Regions from separate parts of the Streptomyces sp. NPDC060184 genome, predicted to be linked through region 2. Evidence: riboswitches for the same ligand, from Rfam matches in the RefSeq annotation. Region 2 holds a riboswitch; each other region holds the start of a gene.
The links. A riboswitch is a leader RNA that binds a small molecule or an ion and turns the genes downstream of it on or off. The one in region 2 is predicted to bind cyclic di-AMP.
Positions count from the first base shown of each region.

Region 1 (7,309 bases), on a different contig from region 2:
GGCGACGCTGATGGACGACGGCCAGTACCGCCGCGCCCTGCCCGAACTCCGCCGCCTCGCCGACGACCGCACCGCCGAGGCGGGCCCCGGAGACCCGCAGACCCTCCAGTACCGCTACGACGCCGCCACCTGCCTGGAGCAGCTGGGCGAGACGGCCGCCGCGCTCAACGAGTACCGCGCGGTCCTCCCGTACTACGAGAACGTCTACGGGACCGTCGCCCCCGACCCCGGCCGGGCCTTCGACATCCGCCACCGCATCGGTCTGCTGCTGCTCGCCGTCGGCGACCACACCGCGGGACGCGCCCAGCTCCAGGCCCTGCTGTACGACACCGAGCGCTCCTACGGCCCGCACCACCCGCTCCCCGCCGAGCTGCGCCGCCGGCTGACCCATCAGCGGGACGTCCGCGGCGGCTGACCGCCCCGGAGCGCCGTCCGCCGGGCGCGCGGACACCGCCCGGTGGCACCACATCCCCAACTCCTCCCGAATCGTTGGTCGAACCAGTGGCCCCCTCGGCCACCACTGCCTAACATCGATCACCGCAAGGCTTTGTGCACTGATGCACAAACTCTCATCGGGAGGCTCCTTTGCACCGCCGTCGTCGCACCGCGCTCACCCTCTCCGCCGCGCTCCTCCTCTCCGCACCCGTCCTCACCGCCTGCGGCGGCGAGGCCCACCCCGGCGCCGCCGCGATCGTCGGAGGACAGCGGATCGAGGTCTCCACCCTCCAGGCGGACGTCGCCGAGGTGCGCGCCGCCCAGCAGAGCTCGCCGCAGTCCGCCCAGCTGGTGAAGGGGTCCGGGCAGCTCCCGCGCGCCGCCCTGCACCGGCTGATCTTCAGCCAGGTCCTCGACCGGGCGGCCGAGGACGCCGGGGTGACCGTCAGCCGCAAGGAGCTCCAGCAGGTGCACCAGGCGGCCGTCGCCCAGTACGGCGGCGAGGACGAACTGGCCGCGACCCTCCTCCAGGAGCGCTGGATCTCCCCGGAGCAGATCGACGGCGACCTGCGCCAGGAGGTCCAGCTGCCGAAGCTGGCGGCGTCGCTCGGCGCGGACCTGCAGACCCAGGAGGGCACCCAGAAGGTGACGGCGGCCCTCACCAAGGCGTCGAAGTCGCTGCACATCGACGTCAACCCGCGCTACGGCGCCTGGGACGACCAGCAGATCCGCCTCGGCACCTACGAGTCCCCCTGGCTCGCCAAGGCCACCGGCACCGACGGCGCCGCATCCGGCGGGGACGGTGCCGGAGCGGACGGTTCCGGGCAGCAGGAGACCGTCCCGGCGGGCTGACACACCGCCGGGGTAGGTTCGACGGGTGAACGCTGAAGCACCCGGCCGGGTCGTCCTCCTCACCGCCAGCCACCGAGTCGCACCCGGACTGCTGTCCTGGCCCGCCTGGCAGACGCTGCGCACCGCCGACCGCGTGCTGTGCGGCGCCCCCGACCACGTGCAGCTGCCGTATCTGCGCGAGGCGGGCGTCACCGTCGAGCACGCCGAGCCGACCGCCGAGGAACTGGTCGACGCCTGCGCCGGGGACCGGACCGTGGTGGTGCTGGTCGGCGGCGAGGGCGACCAGCGGCTCACCGACGGACTCGCCCGCCTCGGCGGCTCCGGCCGGGTGCGGATGCCGGACCTGGAACTGCTCCCCGGCTCGTACGACCTGCCGGGCGCCCGGCTCCTCGACCTCGTCCAGGTCATGGACGTGATCCGGCGGGACTGCCCGTGGACCTCGCGGATGACGCACCGCAGCCTCGCCAAGTACGCCATCGAGGAGACGTACGAGCTGGTCGAGGCGATCGAGGACGGCGACCGCGACGAACTCCGCGAGGAGCTCGGGGACGTCCTGCTCCAGGTCGTCTTCCACGCGCGGATCGCCGAGGAGGACCCGGAGGCCCCGTTCTCCGTGGACGACGTGGCGGGCGGGCTGGTGGAGAAGCTGATCCGCCGCCACCCGCACATCTTCGGCGACGCGACCGCCGAGACCCCCGACGACGTCCACGCGCACTGGCTGCGCACCAAGGCGGTCGAGAAGCGACGCGACTCGGTCACCGAGGGCATCCCGCTCGGTCAGCCCGCGCTGGCCCTCGCGGCGAAGCTCGGCAGCCGGGTCCGCGGGTCGGACCTGGACGTCGCCCCGCCCACCGGCGACACCCTCGGCTACGAGCTGCTGGCCCTCGCGGTCCGCGCCGAGGCCGACGGCGTCGACCCGGAAGCCGCCCTGCGCGCGGCGGCCCGCGCCTACCGCGACGCGATCCTCGCGGCGGAGGGCGTCAGCGGTCCGGACACCGGCGATGAGTGACCGGCCGGCGGACGGCGCCGGCCCCGCGGACCGCGACCCCGGTCCCGCCGGATGTCCCGCGCACCGCGCGCCCGCCGCTCCCGAGCTCTTCACCTGGGAGTTCGCCACCGACCCGTACCCGGCGTACGCCTGGCTCCGGGAGCACAGCCCGGTGCACCGCACCACGCTGCCCAGCGGGGTCGAAGCCTGGCTGGTCACCCGGTACGCCGACGCGCGGCAGGCGCTCGCCGACAACCGGCTCTCCAAGAACCCGGTCCACCACGCCGGGTCCGCGCACGCCAAGGGGAAGACGGGGATCCCGGGGGAGCGCAAGGCCGAGCTGATGACCCATCTGCTCAACATCGACCCGCCCGACCACACCCGGCTGCGCCGGCTCGTGTCGAAGGCGTTCACCCCGCGCCGGGTCGCGGAGTTCGCGCCCCGCGTGCAGGAGCTGACGGACCGGCTCATCGACCGGTTCGTGGCCGCGGGCTCCGCCGACCTCATCCACGACTTCGCGTTCCCGCTCCCCATCTACGCCATCTGCGACCTGCTCGGAGTGCCCGAGGAGGACCAGGACGACTTCCGGGACTGGGCGGGGATGATGATCCGCCACGGCGGCGGGCCGCGCGGCGGAGTGGCGCGTTCGGTGAAGCGGATGCGCGCCTACCTCGCCGAACTCATCCACCGCAAGCGGGAGGACCCGGGCGACGACCTGATCTCCGAACTCATCCGGACCAGCGACCACGGCGAGCACCTGACGGAGAACGAGGCCGCCGCGATGGCCTTCATCCTTCTCTTCGCGGGTTTCGAGACCACCGTCAACCTCATCGGCAACGGCACCTACTCGCTGCTCCGCCACCCCGGGGAGCGCGCCCGCCTCGAAGCGTCCCTGGCGGCGGGGGAGGAGCAGCTGCTCGCCACCGGCATCGAGGAACTGCTCCGCTTCGACGGCCCGGTGGAGCTGGCCACCTGGCGGTACGCCACCGAACCGCTGACCGTCGGCGGCGAGGAGATCGCGGCCGGCGACCCCGTGCTCGTGGTGCTCGCGGCGGCCGACCGCGACCCCGCGCGCTTCGAGGACCCCGACCGGCTGGACCTCGCGCGGCGTGACAATCAGCACCTCGGCTACGGCCACGGCATCCACTACTGCGTGGGTGCGCCGCTGGCCCGGCTGGAGGGCCGGACGGCCCTCGCGACCCTGCTGAGGCGCCTTCCTGACCTGCGTCTTGCGGGAGAAAGCACCGATTTGCGGTGGCGCGGCGGGCTCATCATGCGTGGACTGCGCACCCTTCCCGTGGAGTTCACGCCGGGCCCGGCGCTCTACGGAAGTGACGCTCCGTCAACACTGTGATGTTCACGTGATCTGCGAGGCATCGACTTGTGACGCACGTTCGAGTCCCGCTAGGTTCACGGTTCGACGCATCAGTTCACCCGTCAGTCACACGGAAGGCACTCCCATGGGCTCCGCGAACGGCAGACACCGCCGCCCTCGCCAGGCACCCGCCATCGTCGTCGCAGCCGGCGTGACAGGCTCCGCCCTCGCGATTCCGCTCCTCGCCGCGGGCAGCGCCGGCGCCGCGGACACGACCACCTGGGACAAGGTCGCCGAATGCGAGAGCGGCGGCACCTGGAGCGCCGACTTCGGCAACGGTTACTACGGCGGACTGCAGTTCTCCCAGGAGACCTGGGCGGCCTACGGCGGTACGGAGTACGCGCAGCGCGCGGATCTCGCGAGCCGCACCCAGCAGATAGCCGTGGCGGAGAAGGTCCTCGACGCCAAGGGCCCGCAGGCGTGGCCCGGGTGCGCGGTGATCTCCGGCCTCGCTCCCGCAGGCTCGCTCATCGGGGTGGACCCGGGTTCCGTCTCCGCGGCGGACGCGGGCGCCTCGGCGGGCACGATCCCGGACGCGGGCGGCGCACCCGCCTCGACCGGCGCCACCGGGTCGCAGGACACGTCGGACGCGACCGGTGCCTCCGGCTCGAACGGCACGACCGGTTCGACGGGCTCGACCGGCAGCAGCGCCACGCCGAGCCCCGACGCCTCCGCCACCCCCTCGCCCTCCGGCTCGGCCACCCCGGGCAGCACCACCCCCGGCAAGGGCGGGGCGAAGGGCGGCGCGACGGCGGGTACGAGCGACAGCGCGACGGACGCGGCGACCGGTGACACCGCGACGGGCGGCAAGCACCGCGGCACGCCCGACCCGGACGAGGCCGCCGCCGACGCCTCGCGCGAGTCCGGCCGGCACGCCTCGCGCGGCGACAGCGACGCGCGCGACGACGCGGCGCTCGCGACGGACGGGACGTACACGGTCCAGTCCGGCGACAACCTCTGGGCGATCGCCGACGCCCAGCACCTGACGGACGGCTGGACCGAGCTCTACCAGGCCAACGAGGACGTGATCGGCTCGAACCCCGACCTGATCCTGCCGGGCCAGGAGCTCGACCTGTCCACGCAGACGGCCACCGGAGGGACGTCGACCGCCTCCACGGAGAGCGCGACCACTTCCGACACGCCGGAGACCGTTCCCGACACGGCGGAGACCGCCCCCGCCAACTGATCAAATTCGGGAAAACCGCCCGAAAAGAGGGGCAGTTAAGGGGCCTATGTCCGCTTTTGCGAAAGTGAGACATGGGTCTCTTCGCTGTTTGGGCGTGTCGCGGTCACGGGGGTTCGCAGATGTCCGCTTTGACCTGCGGAAACGGTTATTCAGGCGTGGCCAGTAAGGTCTGATTGTCTGATATGTCCATCATTGAATGTGGGGGTTCCCTCTGTTTACGGTCAGAGCCGCTCGCACCGCGGGCCCCGTCGACCGTCACGCCGAATCCTGCCGTCGGTCGAAGGGAACAGACGCGAAAGCGCCGTAGGCAGGAGCGGGGGACCCAGGTAAGCCGCCGGAATCGGACGGCCCGTCGGAAACGACGGGCGGGCCGGGACCAGCTAGGGGTGAAGCCACACGCAAGGACGTGTGGCCGGGCAACTCATTGGCCCGAACCCGACAGCTCACCTCGCAGGCGTCGGTGAGGAGATCTTCCATGCTGCTGTCCAGCAAGGGTAAGCACCGCCGTTCGTCCAAGGCCGTCCGTGTGGCCACGCTCGCCGGCGTCGCCGGTGCCGCCATCGCCCTCCCGCTGATGGGCGCCACCAACGCCTCCGCCGCCTCCGTCGCCACCTGGGACGCCGTCGCCCAGTGCGAGTCCGGTGGCAACTGGTCCATCAACACCGGCAACGGCTACTACGGCGGTCTGCAGTTCTCGCAGTCCAGCTGGGCCGCCGCCGGCGGTACGAAGTACGCCCCCCGCGCCGACCTGGCCACCAAGGAGCAGCAGATCGCCACCGCCGAGGTGCTGCTCGACATGCAGGGTCCGGGCGCCTGGTCCTGCGCCGGTGCCGGCAACCTCACCAACGACGGTGTGGACCCGGGCGTCGACACGGGCTCCTCCTCCGCGAGCACCGACACCTCCGCGAGCACCTCGACCGACAGCGCCTCCTCGGCCCAGTCGGACCGTTCCACCGACGCGCAGGCCGCCTCCCGCAGCGAGGAGCGTCCCGCCGCCGAGAAGTCCGAGACCGTCACCACGCCCACCGGCGACAAGGTCGAGAAGGGCGACGGCGAGTACAAGGTCGTCGCCGGTGACACCCTCAGCACCATCGCCGAGAAGCAGGGGGTCAAGGGCGGCTGGCAGAAGCTGTTCAAGCTGAACCACGACATCGTCGAGGACGCCGACCTCATCTTCCCGGGTCAGCAGCTCCACCTGAAGTAGTCACGAACCTCTCCTCCCCGGAACGGGGGTGTCCGGCGGCACCCCTTTCCCACTCCCTGGCCCGGCGCGCACTCCCCCCGCACGCCGGGCCAGGGCCTTTTCCGGCACGCGCCGTCCGCGCGGCGGCCCCGGAGGAGAAGGAGAAGGGGCTCCCTTTTCCGGACGTACGGCAGACCGCCGGACGCCGTACCGCCGCACGTTATGTTCCGTACGGAAACAATGTGTAGGCTCGCCGTGTCACTGGACGGACGGTCGGCTGGCCGATGTCCTGTGTCCGGTTAGGCTCTAGTCGCAAGGCTCAAGAGCCCCGCACAGTCAGCGTCACATCCCAGAAGGAGATGCTCGTGCCGTCCATCGACGTCGTCGTAGCCCGGGAAATCCTCGACTCGCGGGGTAACCCCACGGTCGAGGTCGAAGTTGGTCTCGACGACGGCAGCACGGGCCGTGCTGCCGTTCCGTCCGGCGCCTCCACCGGCGCTTTCGAGGCCGTCGAGCTTCGCGACGGTGACCCCAAGCGTTACCTGGGCAAGGGTGTCGAGAAGGCCGTCCTCGCCGTCATCGAGCAGATCGGCCCGGAGCTCGTCGGCTACGACGCCACCGAGCAGCGCCTGATCGACCAGGCGATGTCCGACCTGGACGCCACGGAGAACAAGGGCTCGCTCGGCGCCAACGCCATCCTCGGCGTCTCGCTGGCCGTCGCGCACGCCGCCTCCGAGGCCTCCGACCTCCCGCTCTTCCGCTACCTCGGCGGCCCGAACGCGCACCTGCTGCCCGTTCCGATGATGAACATCCTCAACGGTGGGTCGCACGCCGACTCCAACGTCGACATCCAGGAGTTCATGATCGCCCCGATCGGCGCGGAGTCCTTCTCCGAGGCCCTTCGCTGGGGTGCCGAGACGTACCACACGCTGAAGAAGGTCCTCAAGACCAAGGGCCTCTCCACCGGCCTCGGCGACGAGGGCGGCTTCGCCCCGAACCTCGAGTCCAACCGCGCCGCCCTCGACCTCATCGTCGAGGCCATCAAGGAGGCCGGCTTCGTCCCCGGCCGCGACATCGCGCTCGCGCTCGACGTCGCCGCGTCCGAGTTCTACAAGGACGGCACGTACGAGTTCGAGGGCAAGTCCCGCTCGGCCGCCGAGATGACCGAGTACTACGAGGAGCTCGTCTCCGCGTACCCGCTGGTCTCCATCGAGGACCCGCTGTACGAGGACGACTGGGCCGGCTGGAAGGTCATCACCGACAAGCTCGGCTCCAAGGTCCAGATCGTCG
Region 1 covers NZ_JBHWYX010000003.1:93,531-100,839, forward strand. The annotation lists gene ACFWEE_RS03395 (protein kinase) at 1-415, shown strand, start outside; gene ACFWEE_RS03400 (SurA N-terminal domain-containing protein) at 586-1,287, shown strand; gene ACFWEE_RS03405 (nucleoside triphosphate pyrophosphohydrolase) at 1,313-2,296, shown strand; gene ACFWEE_RS03410 (cytochrome P450) at 2,289-3,629, shown strand; gene ACFWEE_RS03415 (transglycosylase family protein) at 3,736-4,836, shown strand; cyclic di-AMP (ydaO/yuaA leader) riboswitch at 5,126-5,308, shown strand; gene ACFWEE_RS03420 (transglycosylase family protein) at 5,312-6,040, shown strand; gene eno (phosphopyruvate hydratase) at 6,379-7,309, shown strand, end outside.
Region 1: it holds a riboswitch for cyclic di-AMP, as region 2 does, so the genes downstream of both, ACFWEE_RS03420 (transglycosylase family protein) here and ACFWEE_RS00065 (M23 family metallopeptidase) in region 2, are expected to answer to the same signal.

Region 2 (7,309 bases):
GTCCACCCACACGTCGACGGGCACGAAGATCTCGCCGTCCAGCAGGTCGCGCAGCTTCTCCGCGGTCTCCAGCGGCTCCTTCGCCATCCTCAGTGTCAGCGCCGCGTAGGGGAGTCGGCCGCGGTAGTGGGTGGCCGGAGCGGAACCCACCTTCTCCGTGCCGGACATGTCGAAGTCCGTTGCCATGGCTGCCTGTTCGAGCGTGTACTCCGGGTCGTTCGCGGGCGACCGCAGCATGTGCTGGGCCTCGATGGCGGACCGGTCGACGGCCGTCCATTCCAGCGTCTCCGCCCCCGCGGAGCCCCGCATGTAGACCTTCTCGTCGGTGAAGACCTCTTCGAACCGGGCCACCGAACCCACGCTGACGTCCGTGGTGCCCCGGTGGTGGGTGAAGTCGTACGTGCCCGCGCCGGAGAGGGTGTACGTCGCTTCCCCTCCCGTGCCCAACTCCGTGCGGTGCGCGGTGTGTGCCGTCGTGCGGCGGGTCGCGTCGACGGCGGCCAGGACGGTTCGTGTGGGATCGGCGCTCGCGCTCGGCGAGGGGGACCGGCTCTCCGCCGCGCGCGTCCCGTCCGTCGGCGTGGACGTACCGCATCCTCCCGCGAGCAGGGCGGCGCAGGCGAAGGTGAGGAAGAGGGCGCGGCGAGGCAAGACGGACTCCGGATGACGTGGAGCGGTGGTGTGCGACCCGATGCGGCACCCCTACCGCTCCGGCCAGCCTATGTATCTGTGTGAGCGCTGTGCGCGAGCGCCTTCCTGATGCGGTGGCCTCGGCTGCGGGCCGGGGGCCGGCAATCCGGGGAGCCGGGTGGGTGGGCGTAGGCGTCGGGGCGGGCGCCCGAGGCCGAGTGGCCCTGCGCCGTGATCACGGCAGGACCCGTGATGGCCCGGTCGCAGTCGACGCAGATGCGGGGGATCACTGGCGGGCCGCCCGCCACGCGCGGCTCAGCCGGGCGGCGATCTCGCACTCGGCCCGGTCCGAGCGGCAGGCCGCGCACTCGGAGGTGTGCGTGATCAGGGTGCGGTACTCCGCGTCTCCGGGGGCGGGGTTCCCGGCCGGTTCTGGCATGTCGGATCTCCTTGGTCTCGGAGCGGGGTGGTCGATCTCGGCCCACACCCGGGCGATGCCGTCGGCGCCGGCCTCGTGGCCGAAGCGGTCGCCGTGCGCCAGCGTCATGAGGATCGTGCTGTGGATGGCGCTGCTCAGCGGGGAGGGGAGGGCGGCGTCGACCCGGAACGCGCCGGGCGTCTCGGTCACCTGCGGCTCGGCGCCGGTCGCGGCGGCGAGCATGCCCGCAAGGGCAACAACGCGCGGCGGCACGGAGGGCATGGCTCTCCCCTGGATGAGGTCATCACGTTTCGTGATGCTGAATATTCAGCTTCGACCTGATGGGTTAGCTTTGTCAATGTCCGACTTCCACGGCTGGGAGCTGTGCATATGCCTCGCGACACCCCTTACCTTCAGGTGGCCGACGCCCTCCGTGACCGCATTCGGTCGGGCGAATGGGCCGTGGGCGACAAGCTGCCCAGCCGTGCCCGGATCGCCAAGGAGTACGAGGTCGGCGCATCCGTCGCGCAGCGTGCCATGGAGCGGCTCACCATCGAGGGCATCCTCGAAGGCCGCGCCGGGTCCGGCACGTACGTCCGCCGGCCGCGTGAGCGCGGGCGCATGATCCGTACCAAGAGCCCCGAACGCCACAGTCCCTCGTTCTTCCGTGCCGTTCTCAACGCCCAGGACCACGAGGGGACATGGGAGTCGCGCTCCGCCGCCCGCACGCCCGCGCCCGAGCGCATCGCGGAGCGGCTGGGCATCGAGCCCGGTGACCTCTGCGTCGTCACGGACTACGAGTTCCTCATGGAGGGGCTGCCCGTTCAGCTCTCCCGGAGCTGGGAACCGATGGCGATCACCGGGGACACCCCGGTCGTGCTTCCCGAGATGGGCCCGCACGCCGGGATCGGTGTGGTCGAACGGATGCGGTCGATCGGCGTCCGCGTCGTACGCGCCGTCGAGATCCCGCGTCCGGCCCGCGCCAATCAGGAGCAGGCAAACCTCCTCGGCATCAGCATCGGCGGTCTGATCACCGAGTTGGAGCGCACCTTCTACGACAGTGACGGCCGCCCGGTCGAGACCGCGGACATCGTGGTGCCGGACGTGCGGTGGGAGATCGCGTACGAGATCGCCGTCGAGCAGCGCGAGTAGGGGCTGTCCGTGCGGGCCCGGACGTGACGCCGCCCCCGCCGGGCCGTATGGCCGGGCGGGGGCGGCGTGCTTCGTGCTCCAGGGTGCTTCGTGCTCCAGGGTGGTCAGGCGACGGTCGGGGCCTTGGCCTCGGCCGACCCGGTCGTGGTCGCCCCGGTGGTGACTGCCTCGGTGGTGACCGGTTCGGTGGTGACTGCCTCGGCGGCAGCTGTCGGTCTCGCCGCACCGGCCGCCACGTCGGCCGTCACGTCGGCCGTCACGTCGGCCCGCGCGGCGGCTTCGGCCGCCGCCGCCCGGGCCGCCGACGCCGCCTTGCCCTGGTGGATCATCAGGCCGATGAAGCCCGCCAGGAAGCCGCTGATCAGACCGGATATCGCGTTGTTCAGTGCGTTGGTGCCCTCGCCGTCCGGCATGCCGATGAGGAAGTAGACCACCACCGCGCTCATCACGGCACCGGCGAGACCGCCGATGATCGCGCTCGCCGCCGAGGTGCGCACCCGGGCCCCGAGCGATGTGTCCGAGGGGGCGGAAGGGGCGGGAGTGGCAGAGGTGGTCATGGCGGAGTCCTCCAGGAGGGGCTGCGATGCGGGACCGGGGGCGCGGCCGGTGCCGGGGCAGGGCGAAACCGCCGCCTCGGGGGTACGCGTCCTCACGGGCAGCCCGCCGGTTCTGGGGGATGCAGCCATATCCTTGGCCAGAAGAGCACGCGTGGCAACTACCTGCCGTAAAAGCGTCGTTGAGCCATGAACTGCCACGCTTTGGGCCCAACTGGGGTGCTCTGTGGCCGCGATGGTGTGGCGCTCATGCGCCTGCGGGAGGAACGCACCCTGACCGGCGGGTGATTGCCGGTCCTCCGTGTTCCTTCCGGGTCCCGGTGCGTTCCTGTCGGCGCGCGTGCCGAGGAGGCGGTGCGGGCCGGCTTCCCGGACGGCCGTACGCCGGGGTGGTCAAGAGTCCGTTCAGGATGGCGTAGAGTTGTGTTCACCGACGCGGGGTGGAGCAGCTCGGTAGCTCGCTGGGCTCATAACCCAGAGGTCGCAGGTTCAAATCCTGTCCCCGCTACTGAAGGCCCGGGCCCGGCACGCACAGCGTGCCGGGCCCGAGTCGTTTCCGTGTGTGCGTGCGCGGCTCGTCGCCCGCTCGCACCCGGGTGCGGGCGTGGAAGCGATCCGGGTGTGGTCCCCGTGTGCGGTCGTGGACGCGGTCCCCGGGCGTAACGATCTGCCGGACCGGGCATGAACTGGTCCATCCAGGAAATGTCTCGCACGCCTGCGCGGTCCGTGCCGTCCGGCCGAACGTGTGGACGTGCGCCCGGACGTCCGGGGCAGCCGCTCCGCCGCTTCCGTGCGCGGCGCCGGGGTCGCCGTGCGCGGAACTCGTCGCCTCGCCGGTCCTGACCACCCGGCGTACACCGGCGCTGGGGGGCGCTCGAAAGGGAGTCGTGCGCTCCCCCCTATGGACGACGAGGGGTCGCCGCGCGGCGCGGTTCGGGCCAGCCTGGGCAGGGCGCGGTAGGTTCCGCAGCCGTGGCGGGACAGGGCAGGAGAAGCGCAGAGGTGGGGAAACCGCTGTACGAGCATGGCTGGATGGCCGGGGGTGTGGGCGCCCGGCGTTTCGTGCGGATGCTGCCTGCCCTGCTCATCGCCGGCGGACTCGTCTTCGACATCGCCTCACCGCCCCGCTTCACGGCGGTGCCCCTGTTCGTCGCCGCCCCCCTGATCGCCGCGCCGTTCGCCTCCCGGGCCGGAACCATCCGGATCGGTGTCGCCTCGCTCGCCGCCGTCATCGCGATGCGGGTGTACGTGGGCACCATCGGGCAGATCGTCCCCGTCATCGAGACGCTCACCGTCTTCACCGCGGCCGTGCTCGCGCTCGTCATCAACGGGGTCGTACGGCGCGGCAACGAGCAGCTCGCCTCGGCCCGGATCATCGCGGAGACGGCCATGCGCGCGGTGCTGCCCGTCCCCGCCGACCGGGTCGGCGGGCTCCATGTCGCCGCGCGCTACGAGGCGGCGCAGGCGGACGAGTACGTCGGCGGCGACCTCTTCGCCGTCGCGGACACCCCGTACGGCGTACGCCTCGTGCTCGGTGACGTACGCGGCAAGGGGCTCGACGCGGTCGAGGCGGTGGCGGTGATCATCGGCGCCTTCCGGGAGGCCGCCGAGCAGGAGGAGACGCTGGAGGGGGTGGCGCAGCGGCTGGAACGTGCCCTGGCCAGGGACGCCGCGCGGCGCGGCGGGCTGGACCCGGTGGAGGGGTTCGTCACCGCGGTGCTCGCCGAGGTCCCGGAGGGCTCGGCGACCTTGCGGATCGTCAACCGGGGGCACCCCGAGCCCCTGCTGCTCCATGCCGGAGGGGCGCTGGACGTGCTGCGGCCGAGCATGCCCGCGCTGCCCCTCGGCATGGCGCTGGGCGCCTGGCCGGACCGGGTGGACGAGTGGGAACTCCCGCCGGGCGCGACGCTGTTGACCTACACGGACGGGCTTTCCGAGGCGCGCGACCGGGCGGGTGTGTTCTACGACCCGGCGGAGCGGCTGCGCGGGCGGATCTTCCCCGGCCCCGACGAGCTGCTGACGGCGCTCACCGACGACGTCCGGCTGCACACCGGTGGCCGCTCGACGGACGACCTGGCGCTGCTGGCGGTCGCCCGGCCGGCGGAGGACCAGCCGGAGCGCCGGACCACCGTGCCGATCGTGGGCCGCGGGAACGGCTGACGCGGGCCCGCCGGCCGTCGCCCCGGGGCTTCCCCGAGCCGGCCCGTGGTTCTCCCGACCCCTCCCGTGGTTTTCCCGGGGTGCGCCCCGGCCCGTCGGGCGGACGCGGCGACGGTCCGTAGCAGAGCGGTGCCGCTCGATAACATATGACACACCGTCAGAAAAGCGGGGGCGCTCCGGCTGTCCGTAAGTCGCCCTGATGAGTGGTGATATGCCCTGGTAAATCCCGCCCCGAAGTGGGAATGATCAAGGGGAACAGCTTGGAATCGGAGCCGTCTGTCTATTAACGTTCGATAACGCAGCGCGGTCGTCCCAGCCGTCGTCAGAGACGGCGCCGTGCGCGAGCGCCGAATTCCGCAAGGGAACCGGGGAACCACTTCTTGGGGTGAATCGGACACCTGTGTCTCCTCGGAGACGTCAGGCGCCCGTAGGAGACCTTCCTGCTCCGAACCCGTCAGCTAACCCGGTAGGCGAGAAGGAAGGAAAGGAGTGCGCCTCCGTGGCGTCCAACCAGCCTGCCCCCGAAGCCCCGTCACCTTCTGCCACGCTCGACGGTTTCGGTTCCCCCGGCGACTCCGACAAGGCGTGGGAGGAATGGAACCCCACCGAGGATTCCCTCCGCCCCGTACGCGGCCGGCACCGTGTGGCCAAGCAGCGCGGTCTCGCGCGTAGTTCCACCGTCCTCGGGGTCGGCGTCATCGCGGCTGTCGGTGCGGGCGGCATGGCCACCGCGCAGAGCAAGCCGCCGGTCTCCATCTCTCTTCCCGATTCGCTCGCGGACAACCTTCCGGATGCCAAGTCCGTCCCCGGGCTGGGCGCTCTGATCACCGCGGTCGAGTCCGACGACACCCCCGAGCCGGTGGTGTCGGCCGCGCCGTTCACCACGGCCGGGCTCACCACGGCCGAGACCGAGCAGGGTGCCACCGACGCGGGTGAGGCCCTGCGCGCCCGCATCCTCCAGCAGGCCGAGCAGCAGCGGTCCGCCGCCGACGCGGACGCGAAGGCGGCCGAGGAAGCGGCGGCAGCCACCAAGGCCGCCACCGAGGCGAAGAAGCAGCAGGGCGAGGCGGAGGCGAAGGCCGCCGCGGAGAAGAAGGCGGCCGAGGAGGCCGCGGCGAAGAAGGCCGAGGCCGAGAGGCTCGCCAAGCTCGCCGCCAGTTACGCGCTCCCCACCTCCTCGTACACGATCACCTCCACCTTCGGCGAGGCCGGCACGATGTGGGCCTCCGGGCAGCACACCGGGCTCGACTTCGCCGCGCCGACCGGCACCCCGGTCAAGGCCGTGCACGGCGGAACGGTCAAGTCCGCGGGCTGGTCGGGCTCGTACGGGTACCGCACGGTCCTGGAGCTCGACGACGGTACGGAGATCTGGTACTGCCACCAGTCCTCCATGGACGTGGTCGTCGGCCAGCAGGTCAGCACCGGCGACACCATCGGCCGCGTCGGAGCCACCGGCAACGTCACCGGCCCGCACCTCCACCTCGAAGTCCACACCCCGGACGGCACCGGCATCGACCCGATGGCCTGGCTGACCGACAAGGGCCTCGCGGTCTGACGCTCCGCGTCCCCGAGCCCACCGAACCCCGGCAGCCCTGCCGCTCTTCCCCCCCCCAGGACGTCAGGGCTGCCGGTTCTCCCTCCCCCCGGAGCACGGACGCCGCGTACCCGCGAGGAGCGCGCCTCCGGCGGGGCCGGCCACGATCGGAGCCGTACCGGGATCACGAGCGGAGCTGTACCGGAATACGGGCCTCCGTCCGGTCCGTTGAACCGTTCATGACTTCATCTCTCCGCAAGCTCGGCACGGCCGGTGCCGAGGTCTTCCCCCTCGCCCTCGGCGGCAACGTCTTCGGCTGGACCGCCGACGAGGCGCAGTCCTTCGCGGTCCTCGACGCCTACACCGCGGCCGGCGGCAACTTCGTCGACACCGCCGACGCGTACTCGGCCTGGGCCCCCGGCAATCAGGGCGGCGAGTCCGAGACGCTCATCGGCGCGTGGCTCAAGTCCCGCGGCAACCGCGCGGACGTCGTCGTCGCCACCAAGGCCGGTGCCCACCCCGAGTACCGGGGGCTCGCACCCGCCACCGTCAGGCGCGCGGTGGAGGAGTCGCTGCGGCGCCTCGACACCGACTACATCGACCTCTACTACACGCACTACGACGACGAGAGCGTCCCGGTGGAGGAGATCGTCACCACCCTCGACCAGCTGGTGAAGGAGGGCAAGGTCCGCGAGATCGGCGCCTCCAACATCAGCCCCGAGCGCCTGCGCGCCTCCCTCGCGTTCTCCGAGCGCGAGGGACTGGCCCGTTACGTCGCCCTCCAGCCGCACTACAACCTGGTCTCCCGCGCCACCTACGAGGGTCCCGCGCAGGACCTCGCCGCCGAGACCGGTCTCGGCG
Region 2 covers NZ_JBHWYX010000001.1:19,619-26,927, reverse strand. The annotation lists gene ACFWEE_RS00095 (hypothetical protein) at 1-651, opposite strand, end outside; gene ACFWEE_RS00090 (hypothetical protein) at 917-1,291, opposite strand; gene ACFWEE_RS00085 (GntR family transcriptional regulator) at 1,439-2,200, shown strand; gene ACFWEE_RS00080 (hypothetical protein) at 2,305-2,757, opposite strand; tRNA gene ACFWEE_RS00075 (tRNA-Met) at 3,189-3,262, shown strand; gene ACFWEE_RS00070 (PP2C family protein-serine/threonine phosphatase) at 3,787-4,914, shown strand; cyclic di-AMP (ydaO/yuaA leader) riboswitch at 5,250-5,402, shown strand; gene ACFWEE_RS00065 (M23 family metallopeptidase) at 5,414-6,469, shown strand; gene ACFWEE_RS00060 (aldo/keto reductase) at 6,688-7,309, shown strand, end outside.

Region 3 (7,309 bases), on a different contig from region 2:
GGGTTGAGGTGGTGGCAGACCATCAGCATGTCGAGGTGTTCCTCGATGGTGTTGACGGTGTGCGGGCGGGTCGGGTTGGTGGAGCTGGGCAGGACGTACGGCTCCGAGACGACGGTGATGATGTCGGGCGCGTGCCCGCCTCCGGCCCCCTCGGTGTGGTACGCGTGGATCGTGCGGCCCGCGATGGCGGCGAGGGTGTCCGCCACGAAACCGGCCTCGTTGAGGGTGTCCGTGTGGATGGCGAGCTGGGCGCCGCTCTCCTCGCAGACCCGCAGGCAGGCGTCGATGACGGCGGGCGTCGCCCCCCAGTCCTCGTGGATCTTGAACCCGAGCGCACCGCCGCGCAGTTGGGCGCGCATGGCCTCGTGGGACATGGTGTTGCCCTTGCCGAGGAGCCCGATGTTGACGGGGTACGCCTCCAGCGACGCGAACATCCGGGCGAGGTGCCAGGAGCCGGGGGTGACGGTGGTCGCCTTGGTGCCCTCGGCGGGCCCGGTTCCGCCGCCGACGAGGGTGGTGATCCCGGACGACAGCGCCTGGTCCACCAGGGTCGGCGAGATGAAGTGGACGTGCGCGTCGATGGCACCCGCCGTGAGGATCTTGCCGTTCCCCGCGATGATCTCCGTCTCGGGCCCGATGACGAGCCCGGGGTGGACGCCGTCCATGGTGTCGGGATTTCCGGCCTTGCCGATGCCGGTGATGCGCCCGTCGCGGATGCCGACGTCCGCCTTGACGATCCCCCAGTGGTCGATGACGACCGCACCGGTGATGACCGTGTCGGGGGCGCCCTCGGCGCGGCTGGTGCGGGCCTGTCCCATGGACTCCCGGATCACCTTGCCGCCGCCGAACACCGCCTCGTCGCCGGCCCGTCCGGGGCCGCCCGAGCGGTCCTCCTCGATCTCCACGAGCAGGGAGGTGTCGGCGAGCCGGATGCGGTCGCCGGTGGTGGGGCCGAACAGGTCGGCGTAGACGGCACGGTCGAGTTCAGCCATCGAGGGCACCTCCGGTTTCGCCACGCAGGCCGGGGACGACGCGGGCGCCTGCGAGCGGGACGAGTTCGACGTCCACGGGGATGCCGGGCTCGAAGCGCACGGCCGTCCCGGCGGCGATGTTCAGCCGCAGGCCGTGGGCGGCCCCCCGGTCGAAGTCGAGGCCGGGATTGGCCTCGGCGAAGTGGTAGTGCGAGCCGACCTGGACGGGGCGGTCGGCCGCGTTGAGGACGGTGATCCGGGTGACCGGCCGGCCCTCGTTGATCGGCACGGCCCCGTCCGCGTACAGGATCTCTCCGGGAATCACGGCGCCCCTCAGACGATCGGATCGTGGACGGTGACGAGTTTGGTGCCGTCCGGGAAGGTGGCCTCCACCTGGACGTCGTGGATCATCTCGGGGATGCCGTCCATGACGTCGGCGCGGGTGAGCACCTTCCGTCCGGACGCCATGAGTTCGGCGACGGTCCGCCCGTCGCGCGCGCCCTCCAGGATGTGCGACGTGATCAGCGCGACCGCCTCCGGGTGGTTGAGCCGGAGCCCGCGCGCCCGGCGTCTCCCGGCGACGTCGGCGGCCACATGGATGAGCAGGCGCTCCTGCTCGTGCGGGGTGAGTTGCACGCTTCCACCTCATCGTCTCGCGCCCGGTCGGGTCCCTGGACGCGGCGGAGCCGCCTCGGACGACGACAGCTCGTCGCCCGCCGATGCGGGCACACCGGCCAGACACCGCACGTTAGGGCGGAAGTTTTTCCGTCGCGTTAACTGGGCCGGTCACGTGGCGACACCGTCCGGTACGGGGGCACGGCCCCGGCGGGCCGGACCGTCCCCGGAACGGTCCCGCCGGCCTGCCCGCACCCTCCTCGCCTCGTATACGGCGCGCACCGGGCCGGGGCGCGCACCGCGTACCGGCCCGGGGGCGTCCGGGGGCCGACATGGTCCGGCGGTCGCACGGGTAGTAATCCAGCAGCCCGCCCTGCCCGGACCGGTGGGGGGCGGCCGTCGGGCGGGTCGCCGACGGCATCGCCGGTGACATCGGCCGTGACCCCTTCGTCCTCGACGCCGCAACCACCGCGCTCACGGCCCGTCCGGCCGCGTCGGGGAGCACCGCACCGCGTACCCGCCACAGCGCCCCACGAGGTGAGTCCCCATGCTGCCGCCGGAGTTGCCGTCCCTGCCCGCACTGACCCACGCGGAGGCCGAGTTCATCGACCGTTACCTCGCCGTCCTCGACCAGGTGGGCCGGATCAACCCGGCCCGGGGCAGCGACACCTACGCGGCGCTGCGGGCCGCCCAGGCGCTGGCCTCGCACGCCGCGACACTGCGGGACGCCTTGGCGCTGATGCACGAGCGCGGCGAGGACCGGATCCACGCGGCCACGCTGGCCCGGGCGCTGCGCGCGCTGGACGGGGAGCGGCGGGCGGGGCGGGTCTCCGTACCGCCCGGGAGAGCGAGTTGACGGGCCCGGTCCGCGCCGGAAGGCGACCGGCGCCCCCGCCTCGGCCCCGGCCCCGGCCACGGCGATGTCGGCCGATCATGTTCCGTACGCTCCTGAACATGAATCGCTCCACCGGGCCCCTGCGGCCCCTCACCCGGCTCGTCGGCGGGGACATATGCGCCTACGAGCCGACCGCCGACGCCTGGGGTGCTCTGTCGCCCGCCAGGGTCTTCCGGCCGTCGGCCGGGGACGAGGTCGTCGAGCACACCGCTCCCACCGGCCTTCATCAGGTCTTCTACACGACTCTGAGCGCTGCCGTCTGCGTAACGGCCGCGGGGACCGAACTCTGGCGGTCGGAGTTCGAACCCGAGTCGGACGAGCGGTTCGGGCACCGCCCCGGCTGCGCCCTCTCGTCCGACGGACTCACGGTCTGGGTCTACCGGCCCGACGCCATGGCCGGGCGCGACCGCCCGGACCAGTGGGTCGCCCTGGACGCGGGAACCGGAGCGGTACTCGGGCAGGCGGATCTGGACACGGTCGGGCACGGTGGTACCCAGCTCGCGCACCGGGCGAGCGGCGAAGTCCTCCTCGACGTGGGCGAGGGACAGGACGGATCGGTCATCCACCGGGCGTCGGTGTCGGGTGGGCGGATGAACCTCTTCCGCTATCCCTGGGACGACAGGGTTCTCATCGGTCTGTCGCCGGACGGGCGGCACTTCATGACGGTCGACCACTCCCAGACCGACATGGCCGTCCACGCGTACCCCGGCGGCGAAGTGACGTTCTCCCTCTCCGTCGAGGCCCTCGGGCACGATCCGGACGAGGTCTTCGTGGAGTGGAGCGGCGGCTACCTGGACCCGGACACCGTCGTCGTCACCGTCGTCGGCGAGACCGAGGACATGGAGGAGTGGTTCCGCCACACCCGCGTCGACGCGCGGACCGGCGAGGTCCGAGGCGTCTTCGACGCACACGGCGAGAATCCCTACGACATCCAGCCGCTCGGGGACGGGTCCTGGCTCACCGCCGGCCCGGACGGCCACCCGATCCGCCGGAGGACCCCGTAGGACTCGGCGACGGCGACCCCGCACGGGATCCGGGCCGGACCGGAGCCGTTTCTCCGCTTCCGGCGACACGCCCGTGATGAATTTCCGATTTTCCGCCCGTTCGGCGCAGGGTTTCGGCCCGCCGGGCCTCCCTCCCGATTTGCGCTCCCCGGTGCCCTCCCCGTGCCCCAAGTACCGCACTGCGCAGCCGCGGTGGAGGCGCCCGGGGTGCGCGCCCCCGGCCGCGCCGGACGCTCCCCCACTCTCCCGGCGCAACGTCGGCCGACCGTCCTCACCTCCTCTGCCACCTCGAAAATCCCGCACGGCCTGGGTCAAGATCCCTGGGACGACAAGCCCCCGCCACCCCGACGGGGCGGTCCGCGCGGACGCCGAGTCCTGCCGCCGAGCGGATGACGGGTCGACAGGAGTGGATCGGCAGGAGTGGAGGACCCGAGCACTACGGGCCGACCGGGCAACCGGCCGTCCCTCGGGGTGAAGCCGCGACATGCGGCCGGGCGACTTCGCCAGCCCGAACCCGACAGGTCATCTTTCACAGGCGGCTGACGAAGGGTTGCGCATGACTGCGCAGGTTCATGTCCCGTCTCTGCTCACCCGGGCCGGTACGGCCTCGGTCCTCACTCTGGCCCTCAGCTCGACCATGCTGGCCCCCGGCCTGGTCTCCGACGCCGAGGCCGCCGCCCAGTCGACGAAGGCGCTCCGGGTCGCCGCGTCCAAGAAGGGCTCCCCCTATCAGTGGGGCGCCACCGGCCCCCGGCGGTTCGACTGCTCCGGGCTGACGCTCTACTCGTTCAAGCGGGTCGGCAAGAAGCTGCCCCGCACGGCGCAGCAGCAGTACAACAAGACGCGCCACATCACCTCCTCGCAGCGCAGGAGGGGCGACCTGGTCTTCTTCCACAGCGGTCGCAGCGTGTACCACGTGGGCATCTACGCCGGAAACGGCAAGATCTGGCACTCCCCGAAGACCGGTGCCGTGGTGCGGCTGGAGCGGATCTGGACGAAGCGGGTCTGGTACGGACGGGTGCGCTGACGTACACCGGGCCCGTGCCGCCGGTGTGCGGCGCCCGGCCCGGACGCGGCGACGCGCGACGACCCCGCCGGGTCGCACGGCCGCCCCGTCCGGGCCGGGTGCGGCGTCAGCCCCGCACCGGTACGGACCACGGCAGCACGACCCACACGGTCTTGCCGCCGTCCTCGGTCGGAGTGACGCCGAACCGGCCGCCGCACTCCCTGGCCAGGACCCGGATGATCGCCAGGCCGCGCCCGTTGTCCCGTTGTACGGCCGGGGGCAGCCTTCTGGGCCACCGGGGGTGGCTGTCCGTCACCTCCAGCCTCAGTTCCTCGTCCCGGTCGAGCACCAGCCGCACCGTGAACGTGGGCGACTGGCCGAGTGTGTGCAGGACCGCGTTGGTCGCGAGCTCCGAGACGATCAGCAGGATCGTCCCGGTGTCCTCCGTGTCGTCGCGCATGCCCCACTCCGCGAGTACGCGGGCCACGTGTCTGCGGGCCGCGGACACCGACACCGGATCGCTCGGCAGGGTGACATGTGCTTCCTGATGATCTGCCATGGCGACGCCGTCCCTTTCCGCCCGGCCGACCCCTATCGGCCCGGATTGTGCCTGGCGCCAGAGTGCCACCGCCGGACCCCGCGCAAGCACGATCTGCCGAGATATGCATATATCTATCGCTCAATGCGGTGAACTCCGGCTCACCGGAGCTCGAACATTCGGCACACTGGCTTCCAGGTCGGCCGACGGAGCGGTCGGCCGTGCCGCGCCCGGCGGAAGGAGACCGGAATGGGCAACGGCCCCGTCGTGCGCCGTCGCAAACTCGGGGAAGAGCTGAGGAGTCTGCGCCACTCGTCGGGACTCACCAGCCAACAGGCGGCCTCGCTGCTCGGCTGGCACCAGTCGAAGGTGAGCAGGATCGAGACGGGCGCGAGCGGCGTGTCCCCGGCCGACGTCGGCCGGCTGCTCGACGCGTACGCCGTCGTCGATCCCGAACTGCGCACCCTCCTCTCGGCACTGGCCGGGTCGGCGGACGGCCGGGACACGGGCTGGTGGCACGCCTACCGGGGCGTCATTCCGCCGCAGTACCGCGACTTCATCGCTCTGGAGGCGCAGGCCGAGACCGCGAGGACGCTGGAGACCTCGGTGGTCCCCGGACTGCTCCAGACCGCCGACTACGCGCGGTCGGTCACCGAGTCCGCACTGGACGGCATAGCGGGGGACCATCTGGACGCCCTGGTCGAGGTACGGCTCGCCCGCCAGTCGGTGCTGCGGTGCGAGGCCCCGCTCCGGCTCACCGCCGTGCTCGACGAGGCGGTGCTGCGGCGCGAGGTGGGCGGGCGGCGCGTGATGCGCGCCCAGCTCGACCATCTCGCGCACATGTCGGAACTTCCGCACGTGGAGATCCAGTTGGTTCCGTTCAGCGCCGGTGGGTACGTCGGACTGACCGGCCCCTTCGTCATCTTCTCTTTTCCGACAACTTCGGCTCTGGATGTGGTCGTTCTCGACCACTTGACGCGTAGTCACTATCTGGAGCGGAAAGAAGATCTGGAGGCGTACGGTTCCGCCTTCCGCACCATGCGGGAACGCGCACTCTCGCCCGAGCGGTCGCGGGACCTCATCACGGCGATCGGCCGCCAGGACGCGGGCCGCGCGTAGCGCCGTCGGCCCGGCAGCGTCCACCGACCCGAAGGAGCACCATGCCCGAACGCCCGGCACCGCCCGCCGTCCCGTGGCGCCGCAGCAGTCGCAGCACCGGTATGAACAACTGCGTGGAGACGGCGGTAGTCGGACCGACCCTGCTCTCCGTGCGCGATTCCAAGGACGTGGACCGGGCCCGTCTGTCCTTCTCCGCACCCGCCTGGAGCGCGTTCGTGTCCGGTCTCCAGGACCCCGGCACGGACGGGGCGCGGGGCTGAGCGCACCGGACCCGGGACCGCCGCGAGCGCACCGGCCGCGGCGCCCCGGGCGGGCCTCCGCTCTCCGGTCAGGCGGTGCCCCTCGGAGCCGTACGGACGATCGTGTCCAGGGCGGTGTCGACGCGGTCGTCCGTCAGGTCGGCCCGGGCGGTGAGCCGCAGGCGCGAGACGCCGTCCGGGACCGACGGCGGGCGGAAGCATCCCACCGCGAGGCCGGCCTCCCGGCAGTCCGCCGCCCAGCGGACCGCCGACTCGGGGGAAGGCGCCCGCACGGAGACGACGGCGGCGTCCGGGCGGGCCGCACTCAGCCCCTCCGCAGTCAGCCGCTCGTACATCCGGGTGGCGACCTCGCGCACCCGGACGGCGCGTTCCGGCTCCCTGCGCAGCACCGCGAGGCTCGCGAGCGCGGCCCCGGCGGAGGCGGGTGCCAGCCCGGTGTCGAAGATGAACGTACGGGCCGTGTTGACGAGATGACGGATCACCGACGCGGGTCCCAGGATCGCGCCGCCCTGGCTGCCCAGGGACTTGGAGAGGGTGAGCGTGGCCACCAGCCCCTCGTCGCCCGCCAGCCCGCAGGCGGCCGGGGCGCCCCGGCCGCCCGCTCCGAGCACCCCGAGACCGTGCGCGTCGTCGACGACCAGTCCGGCGCCCGTGCTCCGGCAGACGGCGGCGAGGGCGGCGAGCGGGGCGGCGTCCCCGTCGACGGAGAAGACCGAGTCGGAGACCACCAGCGCCGGTCCGGTGCGGGACTCCAGCGCCTTGCGGACCGCCTCGGGGTCGGCGTGCGCCACCACCTCGGTCCGCGCGCGGGCCAGTCGGCAACCGTCCACGATCGAGGCGTGGTTGGCCGCGTCGGAGACGATGAGGCCGTCGGCGCGGGAGAGAGCGGTGAGCGCGGCCA
Region 3 covers NZ_JBHWYX010000061.1:22,091-29,399, reverse strand. The annotation lists gene ACFWEE_RS29655 (urease subunit alpha) at 1-992, opposite strand, end outside; gene ACFWEE_RS29650 (urease subunit beta) at 985-1,296, opposite strand; gene ACFWEE_RS29645 (urease subunit gamma) at 1,305-1,607, opposite strand; gene ACFWEE_RS29640 (hypothetical protein) at 2,134-2,442, shown strand; gene ACFWEE_RS29635 (hypothetical protein) at 2,541-3,485, shown strand; cyclic di-AMP (ydaO/yuaA leader) riboswitch at 3,935-4,013, shown strand; gene ACFWEE_RS29630 (C40 family peptidase) at 4,042-4,512, shown strand; gene ACFWEE_RS29625 (ATP-binding protein) at 4,619-5,050, opposite strand; gene ACFWEE_RS29620 (helix-turn-helix domain-containing protein) at 5,279-6,148, shown strand; gene ACFWEE_RS29615 (DUF397 domain-containing protein) at 6,190-6,408, shown strand; gene ACFWEE_RS29610 (8-amino-7-oxononanoate synthase) at 6,477-7,309, opposite strand, start outside.
Region 3: it holds a riboswitch for cyclic di-AMP, as region 2 does, so the genes downstream of both, ACFWEE_RS29630 (C40 family peptidase) here and ACFWEE_RS00065 (M23 family metallopeptidase) in region 2, are expected to answer to the same signal.

Region 4 (7,309 bases), on a different contig from region 2:
ACATGGTTCGACCGGTCGGGCGGTCACCTTTCGGCCGACCTCGGGACTGCCGTCCGGGGTGAGCGTCCCGGGCCGTACGGGCATCCGCGCGGCCGGGGGCCCGGGTCGCGGCGGATTCGGTGCCGGGGCAGGCTGGGAAGCCCACCGGGCGGCTCCGCCGCCGGGAGGGTACGCAGGTCCACGCCCCCATGACACAATGGTCTAGACAAATCAATTACCGGTCAGGACATCGCAGATTCACGAAGGGCAGAACCATGGTTGAGCGCCGCGTCAACGTCGGATGGGCCGAAGGCCTGCACGCCCGCCCCGCTTCCATCTTCGTCCGCGCCACCACGGCCTCCGGGGTCCCGGTGACGATCGCCAAGGCCGACGGCAGCCCGGTCAACGCCGCGTCGATGCTCGCGGTTCTCGGGCTGGGCGTGGAAGGCGGCGAGGAGATCGTGCTCGCCTCCGAGGCGGAGGGCGCGGACGCCGCGCTGGACCGACTGGCCAAGCTGGTCACCGAGGGGCTCGACGAGCTTCCCGAAACAGTCTGAATCCCCCTTCCGCCGGACTCCGCGACGGAATTCCCCGCTCGACCGGGCCGCACCGCTCCTCATGGACGGGGCGGCTCAGTCATTTCCCGGGCAGCCGTGAGGACTGGAATTCCGACAGCACGAGAAAGCGGCTGCAATTCGCTCTGCTATTTGTATACGGCGCGATTGTTAATGACGGGCACCCGAGGTGTTTACGGGATGTTGCAAAGTGCTCACCCGGGACTGCTTCACCGCCCGCGCCGGGCGCCGCGGCCGGTGCGCGGCCAGCGAGCGTTCCGCGTGCTGGGCGGCCAGACCCCTGGCCCGCTCCGCGTCCCCCCGGGCCACCGCGTCCACCAGGGCGCCGTGTTCGGCCCACGACTCGACGGGGCGGACCGGCTGTTCGACGGCGTACATCCAGGCGATCTTGTGCCGGAGCTGGGTCAGCAGGGCGATGAGACCGGGACTGCCGGAAGCCTGGGCGAGCGTCTCGTGGAACCAGCCGCCCAGCGAGCGCAAGTCCTCCCCCTCGCCCCGGCGGGCCCGCTCCTGCCCCAGCTTGACCAGTCCGCGCAGGACCTTGAGGTGCGCCTCGGTGCGGCGCTGCGCGGCCCGGGCCGCACCCAGCGGTTCCAGCAGGAGCTTCACCTCCAGGAGGTCGGCCGCCTCCTGCTCCGTCGGTTCCGCGACGCAGGCGCCGGCGTGTCGGCGCGTGACCACGAACCCCTCCGACTCCAGGGTCCGCAGCGCTTCGCGCACGGGCACGCGGGAGACGCCGTAGCGCCGCGCCAGAAGCTCCTCGGTGAGGCGGCTGCCGCGTTCGTAGACGCCCGAGACGATGTCGTCACGGATTGCCGTGCATACCGAGTGCGCGGGAATGCGCATGTCCGAACCTCCGCCTTAATCCCCGCGAAACGCGGCCGATCGAAGCCTGCACCGTGACTCTATTGCAATCTGAGTGAATTTCCGATGGCGTACCGGAATTCGCACATATCTTTTGCCTGCGGAGCGGGCGGCCGTAGGGGTTTCGGGTGATATGCCGAAGCCCCGGCACGGGCCGGGGCGTCGGGACGATCAGGAGGGTGCGCGACCGCTCCCGTACGGCGGTACCGCGGGACGGGCGGCGGTACACCGGGCCGGGACGGTGCGGCGGCGGGGCTCAGACGGTGAGGCCGCGGGCCCGCAGATACGCCACGGGGTCCATGTCGGTGCCGTACTCCGGGCCGGTGCGCGCCTCGAAGTGCAGGTGCGGGCCGGTCGCGTTGCCGGTGGCGCCGGAGAGGCCGATCCGCTCCCCGGAGGAGACGTGCTGGCCGACGAAGACGCCGAGGGAGGAGAGGTGGCCGTACTGGGTGTACGTGCCGTCCGTCATCCGCAGCACGATGTTGTTGCCGTACGCGCCGCCCCAGCCGGCCTCCACGACGGTCCCCGCGCCCACGGCGAGGACGGGGGTGCCGGTGGCGGCGTGGAAGTCGACGCCCGAGTGGCTGCCGGAGGACCAGAGCGAACCGCTCGACTGGTAGCCGGTGCTGACGTAGGAGCCCGCGATGGGCAGGTGGAAGGAGTTCAGGCGGGCGCGCTCGGCGGCGCGGGCGGCGCGCGCCTTCTCCTCGCGTGCCTCCCTCGCCCGTGCGGCTGCTTCGGCCTTCGCCTTCGCCGCGGCCTTCGCCCTGGCCTCCGCGCCGCGCTGCTGGGCCGCCGCCTGGTCGGCTATCCGGTCCGCGATGGAGTCGCCGAGCACCACGGCCCCGATGAGGCCGGTCGTACCGGGCGACGGGACGGTGGAGTCGGCGGCGAGGGCCGGGGAGGCCATCGAGCCGACGACGCCGGTGGCGGCGAGCGCCGCGACGCCGGCGAACCTGGCGGTGGAGCGCGTCAGACGGCCCGGGGCGCGATGCGTCCCGGTGGCACGGGTGAACGCCATGGAGGAGCGGGTCCTTTCCTTCCTTCTCGCCTACCGGGTTAGCTGACGGGTTCGGAGCAGGAAGGTCTCCTACGGGCGTTCGCGCCTCTCACGAGACGCGGGTGCCCGATTCACCCCAGGGACTTCACGGGTCCCCGGCTCCCCAGGCTCGCGCCTGACGGGGACTCGGCGATGACTGTCCGGCACCGCGAGTGCGGCACACAGTCGACGGACAGCCGGATCGACGCTAGGCCGCGGCGCTTTCGATCACCAAACGGACAGGGGGTTTTGTAGCGCATCCCACAGGGCAGAAAGTCATGCTTCATGGCAAAGGGGACAAACACCGCGACCCCGGCGGGATCTCTCCCACCGGGGTCACGGCCGGGACGTGCGCGGCCCGTGGTTGACGGCCGGTCAGCCGTTCACGACCGTCACCTCGCCGATGCCGAGCGCACGGACGGGATCGGCGATCTGCGCCGCGTCGCCCACCAGGATCGTCACCAGCCGGTCCACCGGGAAGGCGTTGACCACCGCGGCGGTCGCCTCGACGGTGCCGGTCTCGGCGAGCCGCGCGTACAGGTGCGCCTGGAAGTCGTCGGGCAGCTGCTGCTCGACCTGGTCGGCGAGGGTCGCCGCGACGGACGCGGCCGTCTCGAACTTGAGCGGGGCCACCCCCACGAGGTTCTGCACGGCGGTCTCGCGCTCCGCGTCGGTCAGCCCGTCCGCCGCGAGAGTCCGCAGGACCTTCCAGAGGTCGTCGAGCGCGGGGCCCGTGGACTCGGTGTCCACCGAGCCGCTGATGGCCAGCATCGCCGCACCGGCGGGGCCGGAGTCCGCACCGCCGGCCGTGGAACGGAGCACCTGGGCGAAGGCGCGTACGCCGTAGGTGTAGCCCTTCTCCTCACGCAGCACCCGGTCGAGCCGCGAGGTGAGTGTGCCGCCGAGGCAGTACGTCCCGAGGACCTGGGCGGGCCACACGCTGTCGTGCCGGTCCGCGCCGATACGGCCGATGAGCAGCTGCGTCTGCACGGCTCCCGGGCGGTTCACGATGACCACGCGGCCGGTGTCGTCCGCGGTGATCGGCGCCACCGGGCGGGGGCTGCCGGCGTCGCCCGACCAGTCGCCGAGGGTGTCGGCGAGCAGGGCGTCCAGGTCGATGCCGGTGAGGTCGCCGACGACGACCGCGACCGCGGTGGCGGGGCGGACGTGGGCGTCGTAGAAGGCGCGCACGGCGGCGGAGTCGATCCGCCGCACGGTGTCCTCGGTGCCCAGACGCGGGCGCGACATCCGGGCGGTGGCCGGGAACAGCTCCTTGGAGAGCTGCTTGGCGGCACGGCGCGCGGGGTTGGCCTGCTCGTGCGGGATCTCGTCGAGGCGGTTGCCCACCAGCCGCTCGATCTCGCTGTCCGCGAAGGCCGGGGCCCGCAGCGCCTCGGCGACCAGTCCGAGCGCCTTGGCCAGCCGGGAGGCGGGCACCTCCAGCGAGACCCGGACGCCCGGGTGGTCGGCGTGCGCGTCGAGCGTGGCGCCACAGCGCTCCAGCTCGGCGGCGAACTCCTCCGCGCTGTGCTTGTCGGTCCCCTCGGAGAGGGCGCGCGCCATGATGGTGGCGACGCCGTCCAAGCCCTCGGGCTCGGCGTCGAGCGGCGCTTCGAGGTGGATCTCGACCGCGACGACCTGCTGGCCGGGGCGGTGGCTGCGGAGCACGGTCAGCCCGTTGGGCAGGGTGCCGCGCTCGGGGGCCGGGAAGGCCCAGGGGCGTGCGGTACCCGGGGTGGGCTGCGGGTGGAAGTCCATGGATACTCCAGTCACGGTGGCGTCGCTCACTTGGCGGCCTCCTCGTGGGCGTCGGTGTCCGCGCCGTCCTCGGCACCGGTCTCGTCGGCCGGTTCGACCGGCTCGTAGACCAGCACGGCACGGTTGTCGGGACGCAGCGTGGCCGCGGCGACCTTCCGCACCTCGTCGGCGGTGATGTCCAGGACGCGCCCCACGGCCGTCAGCGCGAGCTGCGGGTCGCCGAACAGCACGGCGAAGCGGCAGAGTTCGTCGGCGCGGCCGGCGACCGTGCCGAGACGGTCCAGCCACTCGCGCTCCAACTGTGCCTGCGCGCGTTCCATCTCCTCCGGCGTGGGGCCCTCGGCGGCGAACCGCGCCAGCTCCTCGTCGACCGCGGCCTCGATGCTCTCGACCTCCACGCCACCGGACGTCTTGACGTCCAGCCAGCCCAGCGAGGGCGCGCCGGCCAGCCGCAGCAGCCCGAACCCGGCGGCCACCGCCGTACGGTCACGGCGCACCAGCCGGTTGTGCAGCCGGGAGGACTCGCCGCCGCCGAGCACGGTCAGGGCCAGGTCGGCGGCGTCCGCCTCGCGGGTGCCGTCGTGCGGCAGCCGGTAGGCGGCCATCAGCGCGCGGGCCGGGACCTCCTCGTGCACCACTTCGCGCAACTGACCGCCGATGGTGCCGGGGAGCGAGCCGTCGCGCGGGGGCTTCTTGCCGTCGTGGGACGGGATGGAGCCGAAGTACTTCTCGATCCAGGCGAGGGTCTCCTCGGGGTCGATGTCGCCGACGACCGAGAGCACCGCGTTGTTGGGCGCGTAGTACGTACGGAAGAACGTCCGCGCGTCCTCCAGCGTCGCCGCGTCCAGGTCGGCCATGGAGCCGATCGGCGTGTGGTGGTACGGGTGACCCTCCGGGTAGGCGAGGGCGGTGAGCCGCTCGAACGCGGTGCCGTACGGGACGTTGTCGTACCGCTGGCGGCGCTCGTTCTTGACGACGTCCCGCTGGTTCTCCATCGACTCCTCGTCGAGCGCGGCGAGGAGCGAGCCCATCCGGTCGGCCTCCAGCCAGAGCGCGAGCTCCAGCTGGTGGGTCGGCATGGTCTCGAAGTAGTTGGTGCGCTCGAAACTCGTCGTGCCGTTGAGCGAACCGCCGGCGCCCTGGACGAGCTCGAAGTGGCCGTTCCCCTTGACCTGCTTCGATCCCTGGAACATCAGGTGCTCGAAGAGGTGCGCGAGGCCGGTCCGCCCCTCCACCTCGTGGCGGGAGCCGACGTCGTACCAGAGGCAGACCGCGGCGACCGGGGTCAGATGGTCCTCGGAGAGCACCACGCGCAGGCCATTGGCCAGACGGTGCTCGGTCGCTGTCAGGCCGCCGGAGCCGGCCTGTGCGGTGGCCGTGTGACCCATGGGCATGTACGTCCCTTCGATCGCGGTACTGGACTTTCTGCCAGACCTGCCACTGTAAGCAAGCGCACGGGTACCTGGCGAAGTTCCCGTTCCTTCGATGTTGTGCTCGTTGGTTTGTTCTTGACGCCTGATGTTGACGCGCGGTGCGGGCGCCCGCGTGCCGGGGCCGGTCCGTAAGGATGGTCCCGCGCTCCGGTACGGCCTCCCGCGCGACCGCCGTGACGGGCTTCGTCACGGCGTGGGCGACGGCCGGGGAACCCGTGGGAACGGGCGCCCCCGCGGGTCCCGGCGGGCCGCTTGGGACGGGTCGAGGTCGGCACTGTCGGCGGGGCGGTCCACAATGGTCCGCGTCAGAACCTCAGGTTGCCCGACAGAATCTGTGAAGGAGTCGCAGCCGCGATGGCCCGCCGCAGCACGAAAACCCCGCCGCCGGACGACTTCGAGGAGAAGATCCTCGACATCGACGTCGTCGACGAAATGCAGGGCTCCTTCCTCGAGTACGCGTACTCGGTGATCTACTCCCGGGCCCTGCCCGACGCGCGCGACGGCATGAAGCCCGTGCACCGCCGCATCGTGTCCCAGATGAACGAGATGGGGCTGCGCCCCGACCGCGGGTACGTCAAGTGCGCCCGCGTGGTCGGCGAAGTCATGGGCAAGCTCCACCCGCACGGTGACGCGTCGATCTACGACGCCCTGGTGCGCATGGCGCAGCCGTTCTCCATGCGGCTCCCGCTGGTGGACGGACACGGCAACTTCGGCTCCCTCGGCAACGACGACCCGCCGGCCGCCATGCGGTACACCGAGTGCCGCATGGCCGACGCCACGTCCCTGATGACGGAGTCGATCGACGAGGACACCGTCGACTTCCAGGCGAACTACGACGGCCAGGAGCAGGAGCCCGTCGTCCTCCCGGCCGCCTACCCGAACCTGCTGGTCAACGGCGCGTCCGGGATCGCGGTCGGCATGGCGACCAACATGCCCCCGCACAACCTCGGCGAGGTCGTCGCCGCAGCGCGCCACCTCATCCGGTACCCGAACGCCGACCTCGAAGCGCTGATGCGGTTCGTCCCTGGCCCCGACCTGCCGACCGGTGGCCGGATCGTCGGCCTGAGCGGCATCAAGGACGCCTACGCCGCCGGGCGCGGCACGTTCAAGATCCGGGCGACGGTCGCCGTGGAGAACGTCACCGCGCGCCGCAAGGGCCTCGTCGTCACCGAACTGCCCTTCACGGTCGGTCCGGAGAAGGTCATCTCGAAGATCAAGGACCTGGTCTCGTCGAAGAAGCTCCAGGGCATCGCCGACGTCAAGGACCTCACCGACCGCGCGCACGGACTGCGCCTGGTCATCGAGATCAAGAACGGCTTCGTGCCGGAGGCCGTGCTGGAGCAGCTCTACAAGCTGACGCCGATGGAGGAGTCCTTCGGCATCAACAACGTCGCGCTCGTCGACGGACAGCCGCTCACCCTGGGGCTCAAGGAGCTCCTGGAGGTCTACCTCGACCACCGCTTCGAGGTCGTGCGCCGGCGCAGCGAGTTCCGCCGCACCAAGCGGCGCGACCGGCTGCACCTGGTGGAGGGGCTGCTCGTCGCCCTCGTCGACATCGACGAGGTCATCCGGATCATCCGGGACAGCGACAACTCCTCGGCCGCGAAGGAGCGGCTCATGGAGCGCTTCTCGCTGAGCGAGATCCAGACGCAGTACATCCT
Region 4 covers NZ_JBHWYX010000014.1:55,014-62,322, forward strand. The annotation lists gene ACFWEE_RS12145 (HPr family phosphocarrier protein) at 255-536, shown strand; gene ACFWEE_RS12150 (GntR family transcriptional regulator) at 705-1,400, opposite strand; gene ACFWEE_RS12155 (M23 family metallopeptidase) at 1,675-2,439, opposite strand; cyclic di-AMP (ydaO/yuaA leader) riboswitch at 2,452-2,620, opposite strand; gene ACFWEE_RS12160 (M16 family metallopeptidase) at 2,833-4,215, opposite strand; gene ACFWEE_RS12165 (M16 family metallopeptidase) at 4,242-5,609, opposite strand; gene ACFWEE_RS12170 (DNA topoisomerase (ATP-hydrolyzing) subunit A) at 6,003-7,309, shown strand, end outside.
Region 4: it holds a riboswitch for cyclic di-AMP, as region 2 does, so the genes downstream of both, ACFWEE_RS12155 (M23 family metallopeptidase) here and ACFWEE_RS00065 (M23 family metallopeptidase) in region 2, are expected to answer to the same signal.